DNA from 4 places in the Virgibacillus dakarensis genome. Region 3 is predicted to be linked to each of the others. Evidence: riboswitches for the same ligand, from Rfam matches in the RefSeq annotation. Region 3 holds a riboswitch; each other region holds the start of a gene.
What was found. A riboswitch is a leader RNA that binds a small molecule or an ion and turns the genes downstream of it on or off. The one in region 3 is predicted to bind thiamine pyrophosphate.
Positions count from the first base shown of each region.

Region 1: linked by a shared signal. The riboswitch ahead of CZ382_RS10365 (lipoate--protein ligase family protein) and the one ahead of tenA (thiaminase II) in region 3 are both predicted to bind thiamine pyrophosphate.
Region 2: linked by a shared signal. The riboswitch ahead of thiT (energy-coupled thiamine transporter ThiT) and the one ahead of tenA (thiaminase II) in region 3 are both predicted to bind thiamine pyrophosphate.
Region 4: linked by a shared signal. The riboswitch ahead of CZ382_RS01655 (ABC transporter substrate-binding protein) and the one ahead of tenA (thiaminase II) in region 3 are both predicted to bind thiamine pyrophosphate.

Region 1 covers NZ_LT732554.1:160,649-164,129, reverse strand. The annotation lists gene lipA (lipoyl synthase) at 120-1,079, opposite strand; gene CZ382_RS10365 (lipoate--protein ligase family protein) at 1,081-1,911, opposite strand; TPP riboswitch at 2,030-2,134, opposite strand; gene CZ382_RS10360 (AraC family transcriptional regulator) at 2,295-3,218, shown strand; gene CZ382_RS10355 (ABC transporter ATP-binding protein) at 3,430-3,481, shown strand, end outside.
Region 2 covers NZ_LT732554.1:2,032,607-2,036,087, forward strand. The annotation lists gene prpD (2-methylcitrate dehydratase) at 1-116, shown strand, start outside; gene prpB (methylisocitrate lyase) at 132-1,040, shown strand; TPP riboswitch at 1,169-1,270, shown strand; gene thiT (energy-coupled thiamine transporter ThiT) at 1,378-1,974, shown strand; gene CZ382_RS19265 (transporter substrate-binding domain-containing protein) at 2,405-3,208, shown strand; gene CZ382_RS19270 (amino acid ABC transporter permease) at 3,292-3,481, shown strand, end outside.
Region 3 covers NZ_LT732554.1:265,195-268,675, reverse strand. The annotation lists gene thiE (thiamine phosphate synthase) at 1-155, opposite strand, end outside; gene thiM (hydroxyethylthiazole kinase) at 152-925, opposite strand; gene thiD (bifunctional hydroxymethylpyrimidine kinase/phosphomethylpyrimidine kinase) at 922-1,728, opposite strand; gene tenA (thiaminase II) at 1,725-2,414, opposite strand; TPP riboswitch at 2,480-2,584, opposite strand; gene thiW (energy coupling factor transporter S component ThiW) at 2,590-3,078, opposite strand; TPP riboswitch at 3,163-3,278, opposite strand; gene CZ382_RS10840 (peptide MFS transporter) at 3,361-3,481, opposite strand, start outside.
Region 4 covers NZ_LT732553.1:321,792-325,272, forward strand. The annotation lists gene CZ382_RS01645 (sodium/proline symporter) at 1-819, shown strand, start outside; gene CZ382_RS01650 (Dph6-related ATP pyrophosphatase) at 1,037-1,630, shown strand; TPP riboswitch at 1,707-1,817, shown strand; gene CZ382_RS01655 (ABC transporter substrate-binding protein) at 1,942-2,946, shown strand; gene CZ382_RS01660 (thiamine-binding protein) at 2,959-3,249, shown strand; gene CZ382_RS01665 (ABC transporter permease) at 3,249-3,481, shown strand, end outside.

The DNA of each region.
Region 1 (3,481 bases), 100 kb from region 3:
GATTGAGTGCCGTTCAGAATTGACCGGGCGCAAGCCAGAGTCGATCGAGTGCCGTTAAAAAACGATCGAGCACAAGCCAAATTCCATCAAGTGAAGCTCAAATCAATCGAGTACAATACTTATTTTTGAAACATCTCTACTTGAAAATCCACTTTTTTATTTTCTTGCTTCTCATAGCCTTTCATATAATCAATTCTGCGTTGGGCGGATGCTTGCGATACTTGTTCATCTGCATGATAGGACGAGCGGACAAGTGGGCCTGACTCACAGTGACGGAAGCCTTTCTCCAAAGCAATTTCCTTTAGCTCGGCAAACTCATCCGGGTGGTAATAGCGCTCTACCTTCAAGTGTTTTTTCGTTGGCTGTAAGTATTGCCCGATTGTCATAATGTCCACATCGTGTGCCAAGAGATCATCCATAGCCTGAATAATTTCTTCTTTTTCTTCTCCAAGCCCCACCATAATACTTGATTTCGTTGGTGTGTTTGGGGCAATCTCTTTAACACGCTGCAGCAATTGCAGGGAACGATCATACATCGCCCGTGCGCGGACACGCTTCGTTAATCGGCGTACGGTTTCAATGTTATGGTTAAAAATATCCGGCTTACTATCCATTAATGTATGAAGGCTATCATAATCACCCTTCATATCGGATGGAAGGATTTCAATGGTACAGCCAGGGTTCTCCCGGCGAATGGCTCGAACCGTTTCAGCAAATACGGCTGCCCCACCATCATTCAAATCATCCCGCGCTACTGCTGTAACTACCACATGCTTTAATCCCATAATAGCCACGGATTCAGCGACCCGTGCAGGTTCCCCCCAATCAAGCTCATTAGGTAACCCGGTTTTTACTGCACAAAAGCGGCAGCCGCGTGTACACGTATCCCCTAAAATCATAAATGTTGCCGTTTTACGCTCACTCCAGCATTCGTGGATATTCGGGCAGCGGGCTTCTTCGCAAACGGTGTTTAACTTTTTATCGCGCATTAACTTTTTAAGGCCTCGATAGGATTGGTTTGTATTGATTTTTGTTTTCAGCCATTCCGGTTTTCGTATGTATTCTTCTTGTTTAGCCATTTTACACGCTCCTTAATTGATGTTTGAAGTTCCATTCGTTTGTGTTGTATTTCTTCTCAGCAAGCTGGTATACTTCATCCCATTGCTCATTGGTTAATGCAAATGGAAATAGTTCTATGTCTACTCCTGTTTCAAATCCTGTTTTAAACGCGTCTTTCATGGTGTCAATTGAAATAGGTACATTAGACTCTTGACTGATCGTTGTTGCTTTCTTATCAAATGCCCTTCTGTTTCTTTCCCGTAGTTCTTCGCTCGGAAAACGGAACAGATCGAAAAGCATGATTTTATCAATCGATCGTGGTATCGACCCGTGCTGCAGCAGTACTCCTTTTTGACGAGTTTGTGCATTTCCAGATATTTTCTTTCCATTCACCATTAATTCATATAATGCAGGTTTTTCAAAGCATACGGCAGAACGGCTCTTGTTTGATTTCGTTGTTTCCGCATAATTTACTGTAATCCCGAGCTTTTCATACCCTGCAAAAATCCCCTTCGATAGTATGTAATAAGCTTCTCCAACTGAAGCCGGGATATAGGGCTTATCTTCCGCAATAATGATGCTGTAAGTTAGCTCATCATCATGCAAAACAGCGCTTCCTCCAGTCAACCGTCGAACGAGTGGAACCTGATAACGATCTAATGCTGGTAAATCAATTGCTTTATCAACATTCTGAAAATAGCCAACGGACAGGCTTGGTGCAGACCATTGATAGAAACGTAAAATTGGAGGTGTTTTCCCCTCACTATGCCAATGAAGCAACAACTCATCCAACGCCATATTCACTATGGCATCGTGTATCCCAGTATCGATAAATCCCCATTCATCACGCACATGTATCGCCTCCTCGTTTTGTTATGTTATGTCCTGAAATACGTGGAAGGGTGATAAAAAAACAAAAACCGCTCCCCAGTGGAATGCAGCTTTGGTTGTATGTACAATTAGTTCCATGTTACATACAGCTACACTTCCCCACGCTGGTATTACCTAGATCGGGTGCAAAGGGTCAGAACGAAAATGTTCTTCTCAGCTCTTGAAAGCTCCCCTAGTGAATTTGTTGATATTTTTTAAACTATTTATATGGTAAAGGGATTCATACAGATTGTAAAGCAAATTGGAAATTTTAGCTGTTTGGATTACCTTCTTACGGTATAATAAAAGTTAACGATTCCAGGATTAACAACCTTTGATCAAAGACATGTCTTTAAAAAGCACAGATGAACAGGAAAGAAGAATTGTCACCTGATAAAGTTGCATTAAGAAAGGAGAGAACGATTATGGAAGGGTTGCAGCGAATGATTGCCAGCATTGATTACATTGAGAAAAATTTAGACGCTGACCTCCCTATTGAACATGTGGCAATGGTTGCATGTATGTCTAGATTTCATTTTCAGCGAATGTTTCATATGTTGACGGGTGTAACCGTTGCTGATTATATCAGACGCCGAAGATTAACCTTGGCTGCTCAGGAATTAACGCATTCGAAAAGCAAAGTAATTGAGATTGCGTATAAGTATGGCTACGAGACTCCGGAGTCATTTTCCAAGGCGTTTCGTAAACTGCATGGTTTAAGTCCATCAGCCGCACGCCGTTACAATCAATCGTTGAAGGCATTCCCTCGTCTCTCTTTTCAAATTCAATTAAAGGGTGATGAAGAAATGAATTACAGAATTGTTGAGAAGGAAGCGTTTCGGGTTGTTGGAAAAGGAATACGTACGGCAACAATTGATGGTCAAAACCATCGTGATATTCCAGCTTTTTGGGATGAATCGAACAGGAACGGATTTACGGAGAAGCTCGTAAACGATTGTGGTTCAATGGGATTACTTGGTGTATGTATGGAATTTGATAAACAGCAAGAAGAATTAACTTATTTTATTTGTGCTGAACGGAGTAATCAAGCGGTTCCTTCCGATTGGGAGGAAAAGGAGATTCCGGCATCAACGTGGGCGGTTTTCCAGGCGATCGGTCCGGTGCCGCATGCGATTGAAAAGATATGGGATCGTATTTTTTCCGAATGGTTTCCCTCAACCGGGTATGAGCATGTTGATGCACCGGAAATAGAAGCTTACCCGCCAAATGGCGATGTAACGGCTGAGGATCATTGTTGTGAAATTTGGATTCCAATTGTGAAGAAGTGATGTTTATTAATAGCAGACACTCAAACGAAAGTCTGAATGTCTGCTATATATCGCAGTTTTATCTCAGCCAATAATGAATCTGATAATTGTCTTCTCAAATCCATGCAATAATTCGAATAATTTGTTTTTCTCCCAAACCAAATGTAGTATATAAGAAATTCATCATATGCTAGATTAGAAGAATGGGCGGCTAGAGAGGGGAAGGACAGCATTGGACAAAATAGTAGATATACAGAATATTTCATGGAAAAGGCACGGGGAAA
Region 2 (3,481 bases), 1.8 Mb from region 3:
TTGCAACACATTACACCTGGAAGCAACGGGAAAAAATTGAGGAAGTGTGTTTCGATCAAGATAAAATTAATTCTATCAAAGTGAATGCATTTATGGACTTATTTGTTAACGCGTAAAGGAGGACATCGTGTATGGCATGGATAGTGGATCAACAGGCCTCACAAGCAGAACTGGCAAACCAGTTTAAGGAGCTAATCAATGAAAAATCAATTTTGCAAATCCCTGGAGCCCATGATGCAATGGCAGCACTAGTTGCGAAAAATGCTGGGTTTAAGGCACTTTATTTATCTGGAGGTGCATACACCGCAAGCAAAGGGCTTCCAGACCTTGGGATTGTGACCTCGACCGAAGTGGCGGAAAGAGCGAGGGATCTTGTTCGGGCAACGAATTTACCTGTGCTTGTTGATATTGATACAGGATTTGGCGGGGTTCTTAATGTTGCTCGTACAGCTCGGGAAATGATCGAAGCCAATGTCGCGGCAGTACAAATAGAGGACCAGCAACTTCCGAAAAAATGTGGTCATCTTAATGGGAAGCAGCTTGTTTCTAAAGAGGAAATGGTTCAGAAGGTGAAAGCGATTAAGGAGGTAGCCCCGTCACTCGTTGTTATAGCACGTACAGATGCACGAGCAGTAGAAGGTCTGGAAGCTGCCATTACAAGGGCACAAGCATATATTGAAGCTGGTGCTGATGGAATCTTCCCGGAAGCATTGCATACCGATGAAGAATTTTGCTTATTTGCCAAAAAAATAGCTGTACCACTGCTTGCCAACATGACGGAGTTTGGCAAGACTCCGTATATTACTGCTGAAGCCTTTGAAGAAATGGGCTTTCGCATGGTTATTTATCCGGTAACTTCTTTACGAGTGGCTGCTAAGGCTTATGAACGAATTTTTCGTTTGATTAAACAGGAGGGGACACAAAAAGATGGTGTCTCTGATATGCAAACAAGGAAAGAGTTATATAAGACAATTTCTTACGATGATTTTGAGGAGCTGGATGAAACAATTGCCAAAACAATGTTGTCCAGTGACCAATAGAAAAATATGCAAGTCTTTTGATTTTCAAGCGATGACTCCGATTCGATGTTAAAGATAATTTCTGGAGTCAACGTCCTTTTCTACTACTTAATTAAATTTATGTTATGATAAAGATAATAAAATAACAACGCAACCACAAGGGGAGCGTAAGGCTGAGAGAGAACATGTTTTGTTCTGACCCTTTGAACCTGTTAGTTAGTACTAGCGTAGGGATGTGGTGATTAAAAACAGTGGTTTACTGATTTCTATGGAAAAGAACAGTAACTTGACTGGTTTATCTGTATTCACTTATGTCTTCCTTTTGGTGCGTTAAAACAAAAAAGGGAGGCATTTTTTGATGAAAAAATTAAGCTTGCAAACGATGATTGAGGTGGCCATTTTCGCGGCATTTGCATTTGTTTTGGATTTATTGCCATCATTCCATTTTGGACCGTCCATATCTATTTCCTTTTCCATGGTACCAATATTTATTGTTGCCTTTCGCTGGGGTTTTTTTGCGGCTTTTGTATCAGGATTTCTTTGGGGGCTCCTGCAGATTGCACTCGGTGAGGCATGGATTCTCACACCAACACAAGCATTTATTGAATATTTTATTGCCTTCGCATGTATTGGCTTTGCCGGTCTTTTCATCAGACCAATCAAAGGGAATTTGCTAAGGGGACGAAAAGGGAATGCACTCATGTGGATTGTCATCGCGACATTGGTCGGTGGTGCTGCTCGCTATTTTTGGCATTTTGTTGCCGGCGTGATTTTTTTCAAAAAGTATGCGATCGAAGCGGGGAAGTCACCAATTATTTACTCATTGACGATGAATGGGATCACGTATATTGCTTCTTCAATAGCCTGTGCGATTGTGTTAGTCCTAATCATTTCGAAGGCAGGTCAATTAATTACGTCGGCAAAGTCTGCTAAGGATCAGCGTATGGTTAGTTGAAAAGTACAATCTCATTAAAAACAGCCAAGCATAAAAAGGTGTTTGGCTGTTTCTTATGGAATTACTTGTTATGCTTATAGTCTGGATTAAAGCTATACCGGGATCTATACGGTGATCTAATAAATGTGTTTATCTTCTGCCAATACATCAGCTATTTTTTTCGTTGGACAACGGTTACGCAACTCAACCTCGTAAGCATTTAAGGAAATAATAAATGATTGTCAAATTTAGCCGTTTTTTAGACGCAACTATCAGAATCATCCGTATTTAATAGGTATTTGTAATAATTAAAGGAATAACCGGGATTACATTATCACTATCCGAATATAAGCCCATCTATCCTTTTAAATGATTAAGTATCCGTTTTTTCTAAAAAATGAATCTTTGTTAAAGTTAATAGATACGACACTATTTAAGGGGGACTTTCGTAATGCAAAAAGGATATGGCAAATTTTTAAGCACTGTTTTGCTCTCATTTATTATCGTAATCGGACTTTCTGCATGTGGATCTGACAAAGAAGCGGATGGAGATGCCCAAAATGGCAGCGGTGATTTGAAAGACGAATATACCGTTGTAAGTGATACATCGTTTGTACCGTTTGAGTTTAAAGAAGACGGTGAATATGTCGGGTTTGACATTGAGTTGATAAAAGCAATAGCGGCTGAGGCAGGGTTTAAGATTAATTTAGAAACAACGAACTTTGATGGAATTATCCCCGGTCTGCAAACAGGTCAATTTGATATCGCTATTGCCGGGATCAGCATTACCGAGGATCGGGCAAAGAAAATCGATTACAGTGACGCTTACTATCAGTCAGGTTTACGCATTGGCGTGGCGGTTGACAATGACTCGATCAAAGGTATTGAGGATCTGGAAGGAAAGACAATTGCTACACGTCTAGGTTCTACAAGTGCTGCCTATATTGAGAAAAATATTGATGGCGCTGAAGCTAATCAGTACGAACAGCTTGACCAGGCTTATCTGGCAGTTGAAAACGGCAGCGCGGATGCAATTTTGTATGACGCACCAAATGTTGCCTATTATATTAAAACAAAAGGTGAAGACAGTCTGAAAATGGTTGGCGATTTGTATCAGGCTGAGGATTATGGTATTGCCATTGCAAAAGGAAATGACGCATTGGTTAAAGCCATTAATGAGGCATTGGCAACACTGAAGGAGAATGGTAAATACGATGAAATCCATGAAAAGTGGTTTGGTGAAAAGCCTGAATAACTGAACTCTGCAGGCTGCTTTATCGGGTGTAACCATCCAATCGTTACACCCTTTTTTACTTCATATAATAGGAGAGGTGAAAGATGTTAGGACGATTTAATTGGGCAGGAGTTATCGATTTTTTACCACAACTAGCAACGGGTTTATATTACACCCTCCTTATTTCAGTGCTAGGGTTATTTATTGGCTTTATTCTGGGGGCTATTTTTGGGTTGGGACGGATTTCGAAAAACAAGTTAATTTATGGGATATCGAGTATATATGTCGAGGTAA
Region 3 (3,481 bases):
CCGGTTAAAGATCCTTCTCCTTTTTCACGAAATTGAAAGGAGGTAATTCCGGCAGAGAGAGCTGACTCAAGGAGTTGCAAAGGATCGTGATGGCAATTTTGACTGCCCATGATAAAGTATTTTCTTAACTGCCCGCTTGAAAACCTGGTATTCATTCATGCACCTCCAACTTACCGACATCTAATGATAAGGCATCAATGAAACAAGGTAAAAAGGTTCCAGGCCCGCTTACATCAGGTAAGCAGGCAGCATATTCTGCCGCTGCCCCGTAAAATGACAATGCCGTGTTTATTTGTTGTTTCAACGGCTGGTCTGTTGTCAGGCACGCTGCCAGAATAGAGCCAAGTAAACATCCAGCCCCCGTAATTTTAGTGAGAAATGGGTGTCCAGTCGTGTTTTCGCCCAAATCGTTACCGATACAAAACATATCCACTTTACCCGTTACAACCGCTGCTGTATCATAGATAGCGGCAACTTTTTCGGCAACCTCTGCACTATTCCCTTCACCAACAGAGTCCGGGCCTTTCGTTTCCCAGGGAATTCCGGCAAGATAAGCCATCTCCCCAGCATTACCTTTGATGACAGCTGGTTTGACTTCATGAAGAACCTGTTTTACAGCAGTATCCCGAAATGGTGTTGACGCGACACCGACTGGATCAAGTACTACCGGTATTCCTTTTTCATTAGCAGCCTTACCAGCGGCAATCATAGCCTTTACTTCCAACGGTGTAATGGTGCCAATGTTAATAAGTAACCCATTTGCATTCATCGCCATGTCATATGCTTCTTCTACAGCATTTGCCATCGCTGGAATACCGCCAAAGGATAATAAACCGTTAGCGGTAAAGTTCATAACAACCTGGTTTGTTAAATGGTGGATCAGTGGGCTCTTTTCCCTGACTTCCCGAATGACGTTTCTGTTCATTGCTTTACCTCCTCGGGCCGTGTTGCCCAGTGATTTGTTGGACCATTGCCTTTGCCGATGGAAAAGGAATGACGGATTGCGGCGGTTACATAGTCTTTTGCCTGTTTTACTGCTGCAGGCAATGGTATTCCTTTGCTTAATAAAGCTGTTATGGCTGCGGAATAGGTACAGCCTGTTCCGTGTGTGTTGTTTGTATCAATTCGTTCTGAGGAAAAACGGTGCATCTTGTTTCCGTCATATAAAATGTCAATTGCCTTACCATCAAGATGACCACCTTTAACAAGGGCTGCACCAGCACCATGCTTAACTACAATTTGTTCGGCAGCCTGCTGTAAATCATTCACGGTCTTAATAGATTCCCCTGTGATGTATTCTGCTTCCGGAACATTCGGGGTAACCAGTGCAGCGAGCGGCAGAAGCTGTTCACGTAAAAAGTTTCTGGCTTCTTCAGCAATTAACGAATCACCGCTTGTCGCGACCATTACCGGATCCATGATATATGGCACGTTTAAGGGTGTGATTTTTTGAACGATGACTTCCATCATGTCAATATTGGCTATCATCCCTGTCTTATACGCTTGAAAGGGTATATCAGAAATAACAGAATCCAGCTGTTTTTCTATCATGTTAATCGGGATATGATGAACGTCTTGGACACCGGTTGTGTTCTGAGCTACAACCGATGTAATGATAGACATTCCATAACACGTAAATTCCTGAAACGTTTTTAAATCAGCCTGGATGCCAGCACCGCCACTTGGATCCGTCCCAGCAATGGTTAAGGCGCATGGTATTTGGTTCATCGGCTTCCCACCAGCTTTGCATCAGGCCATTCTTCACGGGTGTAAGCCATTTCCCAAAAAGACCATTCCAGTTGACAGCTTTTACGGAAAGCTTCCTTCATACGTGTTTGTTCCGTTATAGAGGCTTCCATGGCTAGTTCATCCAAACGATTACGCATTGTCGTCGTAATTTTTTCCACACTTTCGTCCGCATAGAAACGAATCCACTTATAAAAGGGATGATTATCTGCTGGTTTGTACGTTTTCATCAATTCCTTCCCGATTTCCAAATAAGTCCAAGGGCAAGGAAGCAGTGCACAAATTATTTCTGCCAGCGTACCCGTCTGTGCATGATACATCATATGTTTAACGTAATGATCAGCAGTAGGTGGCAAGGCATATCCTTGAAGTTCATCATAGTTAACCCCGATTGATTCGCAAAAGTTGTGGTGTGGATGGACTTCACTGTGCAAAACAAATTGAATTTGGTCGTTAAAAAAGGCCATATCCCTCCGATCATTGGATTTGGAAATTGCCATTCCGTATATTTTTATAAATGCATTAAGGTATTCAAAGTCTGCTTTAATGTAATGTTCCAATGCTTCTTTTGGGACATTTCCTTTACCGATTCCCTGTACAAACGGATGGGTAAATATTGCTTGAAAAATATCACTGTTTTCGTCCCTGAGATCTTGAGAAAAAGTCATGATTATGCCTCCCTGGATTTTAGGAAGCTACTAGAGGCTAGAAAGGAAGAATCATAGAAAGGTATTTACGTCCTCGACTACTTCCCTCCGCTGGTATTAACCAGATCAGGTTCCAAGGGACTAAGAATCATTTTCTTTTCTCAGCCATATAGGCGCCCCTAGCAGTTCCGATATATTAAATATTTTGTAATAAACTACGTTGTTTCAATCGTATCACTATTAGCCAACCGATTAATGCTCCTGCTCCACTGCTGGCAAGAAATGATGGGAAGAAAAATAATGCTCCAACTGAATTTCCCATTAAAAGGTTAGCCAACGGTACAGCGAATAAAGAGCCTAAAACTCCGGTTCCAATGAATTCGCCAAGTGCAGCATATATTTTTTTGCCAAAGCTTTTGTACAGATATCCTGCCAAAAAAGCGCCAATCATTCCGCCGGGAAATGCAAGGATTGTGCCAAACCCAAGCAAATTACGGAGTAGCCCAATCATAAAGGCAATTATAACGGCAGGAGCTGGACCAAGCATCACTGCTGCCATGACGTTGACCGTATGTTGTACAGGGTAGGCTTTTGCAATACCTGCAGGAAACCATAGGATTTGTGCCCCAATCGTTCCTATGGCTACAAATACAGCCATCGTCGTTAATAAACGTGTCCGATTCATTTATTTCCTCCTTTCCGTTATAATATGAAAAAGCTAGGTCCATGGATAAAGGACCTAGCTTTTTAAAGGGAAAAGTTTATGTGTGATGATCACAGACTACTTCCCTCCGCTGGTATTAACCAGATCAGGTCCATAAGAGTCGGAAAGCTAATCCGGCTTCCCTCTCAGCTCACGGTTTCTGAGCACCCCTAGTAGTGGAATTACTATGAAACTTGCTTGTTATCGTAATCATAACAAAAGAATCTCAGTCTGTCACCTACTAATTTTAAAAAATATTGTTGTTTAATCAATACCTCGCATGAATTGATGAATTTTTTTCGATGACAAAAATAGAAGTAAACCAAGTAAAATAGAAATGCCACCGATTACCCCAAAATACAAAATTTCTGTATCAAACGAATAT
Region 4 (3,481 bases), on a different contig from region 3:
GGAACGCACGACCTGTCGATTAGTCAATCGCTGGTCGAGGCTGGAGAATCATTCAATTCATGGTTTGGCGGAGCTACGGGATTTGCCATTGGTGTATTGTTCTTTAATAACTTTTCCTGGTTTTTCGGGTATTTAGGCGGCCAGCCACAGCTAAGCAGCAGGTTTATGGCGCTGAAAAATGAGAAAGAGGCGAAGCAAGGTATTTCAGTTGCGATTATTTGGACGATTATGGCCTATACTGGTGCGTTTTTAATTGGGCTGGCGGCGATTGCGATGTACAGTCAAGGCTCGTTTGCTGATGTAGAGACGATTCTCCCGCATATGATACTGGATTTGCTGCCGCCTTGGATTGCCGGTTTGTTGTTATCCGGAATTATGGCAGCAATTATTACAACGGCAAATTCTCAGTTAATGGTTGTTACCAGTTCGGTTAGTGAGGATATTATTCATAAGACACTCGGCATGAACTTGACGGATAAGCAATTATTATCATTGTCTCGGATTATTGTATTGGTTTCAGGGATTATCGGTATGCTTATTGCCCTAACCTCTGATTCTCTGGTCTATCTAGTTGTCAGCTGGGCGTGGGCTGGTGTCGGTTGTACCTTATCCCCGGCGATCCTGATGACGTTTTTCTGGAAGCGCTATTCCGGTATCGGGGTTGTAGCAACGATTATTTCTGGGTTTGTTTTTACCGTGTTGTGGATTAGCACACCGTTAGATGGTATCATTACATCCCGGTTCTCTACTTTTTTCATTGCAGCATTGTTCGGAATCGTATTCAGTTTGCTGTTTCCGGATAAAAAAACTGCGGAATAGGGTTGCATCCAAATTCAATACAAATGTACGGTTGTCTTGAGGCATGTACCAATACAAGTACAGTTTTCGTCGCATAGGATACAGTATAAATCAAAACAAGTCTTGTGGAAGATTTACAACAACAACCCATGAACCTTGGGAAAGCCAACTTATCACTGGCTTTCCCAATTTTTTGTCTAAATGGTATAGTGTAGTATAACGAAAGGAGCCGATAGACATGAAGGTAGCATTATCATTTAGTGGCGGGAAAGATAGCTGTTTAGCACTATACCGTCTAGAGCAGCAGGGTTATCATGTTGTCAGCCTTATTACTACGATATGGAAGGAAAAACAAGAAACTGTCGCACACGGGGAGAAGCTTGAGCGGATCAAAAAGCAGGCTGAGCGGATTGGGATTCCAGTTCATTTTATTGAAACAGACTTTGCAGGGTATACAGAAGATTTTGTTCGCACACTAAAGGACCTAAAAACGAAATACGAGATTGATAGTGTCGCATTTGGTGATATTTACTTAGAAGGGCACCGTGAATGGGGAGAGCAGGTAGCCGAAAAAGCAGACGTAGCACCAATCTATCCGTTGTGGACAGAAAAACATAAGGTGTTGGATCTATTAAGGGAATTCGTAGCGTTGAAATTTCAGGCGCGTGTTATCAAAGTAGATAATACAAAGCTTCCGGAAAACTGGGTTGGTCGTCTTGTAGATGAATCATTTATCGCTGATATCAGTGGAAAGGATGTTTGCCCGTTAGGTGAATCTGGTGAATATCATACTACTGTATTTGATGGGCCCATATTTAGGAGGCAGGTTTAAATATCAAATTCAAAATTCCAACCTTGCAAACGATACCGTAATGTAGTACCTTTGAACATGTAAGATAAAAATGAAATAGATTTTGTGGGGGGACCAGTTGATGCTGGTTGAGATTGTATCCGATAGATACTGACCCTTGGAACCTGATCTGGCTGAAACCAGCGTAGGGAACATGTTGAACAGGAAAGATAAACTATCTTTTTCGCACACACCCCAGGTTTAAAAATGGCGGTGTTTTTTTATTGCAATTTCCGCAGCCCTTTCGCCGATCATTTTCCTAAACAAAACTACCATCACATGGAGGATAAGAAATGAAGAAGCTTTTATTTTTACTTATCATGATTACCGTTCTTACTGCATGTAACAGTAACAACGGATCCAAAAGCACGGAACAGGATCAACAGGATAGGGACGGTATGCAGAAAGTAAAGCTTGTCCTGGATTGGACACCAAATACGAATCATACTGGCCTTTATGTTGCACAAAAAAAGGGATACTTTCATGACGAGGGACTGGATGTGGAAATCATAATGCCGGGAGAGGTTGGGGCTGATCAGCTTGTCGCATCAGGAAAAGCCGATTTTGGTGTTAGCTACCAAGAAAGTATTACGGAAGCACGTGTGCAAGGTGTGCCGGTTGTCTCCATTGCAGCGGTGATCCAGCATAATACATCCGGTTTTGCCTCACCAAAGGAAAAAGCCATCACATCACCGAAGGATTTTGTCGGAAAAACGTATGGTGGCTGGGGAGCACCAGTTGAGAAGGCTGTCCTAGCATCCCTTATGAAACAAGAAAATGCTTCCGTTGATAAGGTGAATATTGTCAATATGGGGAACACCGACTTCTTTACGGCAGTAAAGCGTGATATTGATTTTGCCTGGATTTATTATGGCTGGACAGGCGTAGAGGCCGAGTTGCGTGGTGAGAAATTAAATATGTTGTATCTGACCGATTACTCGAAAAGACTTGATTATTATACACCGGTTCTTACTGCGAATGAGAACACGATTAAGGAAAACCCGAAAACAGTTAAGAAGTTTTTGGCAGCCGTTTCAAAAGGGTATGAATTTGCCATTGATAATCCTGAAGATGCGGCTACTATTTTGCTAGATGAAGTTCCAGATCTTGATGCAGAACTGGTAAAGGCTAGTCAGGAATGGCTCTCACCAAAATATCAGGATGATGCCACACGCTGGGGTGAACAGAAACTGGAAGTCTGGGATAATTATGCAAGCTGGATGTACGACAATCATTTATTAGAAAAACAGCTAGATAGCAAGAAAGCTTTTACCAATGAATTTTTACCAAAAAAATAGGAGGGGCTTCAAGTGGCAAATGCTTTAGTAAGTATTCAAATTATCCCAAAGACGAAAAACGGAGAAGATACGATTCCATATGTAGATGCTGCAATAGAGGTTATCGATCAGTCTGGAGTGAAATATGAAGTGCATCCGCTCGAAACAACGATGGAAGGAGATTTGCCGGAATTGCTGTCAATTATTGAAAAAATGAATACCAGAATGACCGAGCTGGGGTGTGAAAGTATTATTTCACAGGTAAAAGTATTTCATAAACCGGATGGAGCCTCGATGTCAGAACTGACGGAGAAATATCGCTAATGAAAGGGATCATGGAAAAAGGCTGGAAACCCGTTGTGGTTCTCCTCCTTTTATTCGGTATTTGGGAGCTTTCCAGTAAACTGTTTGACATACCGGATTGGCTCCTGCCTGCACCGTCGCAAATTGGCAAAACAGGAATAGAAGCCTGGCCAATGTATCAGCATCATTTAATCTCAACCATTACTTTATCGATTATGGGCTTTTTGATTGGTGCAAGCATCGGGATTTTGGT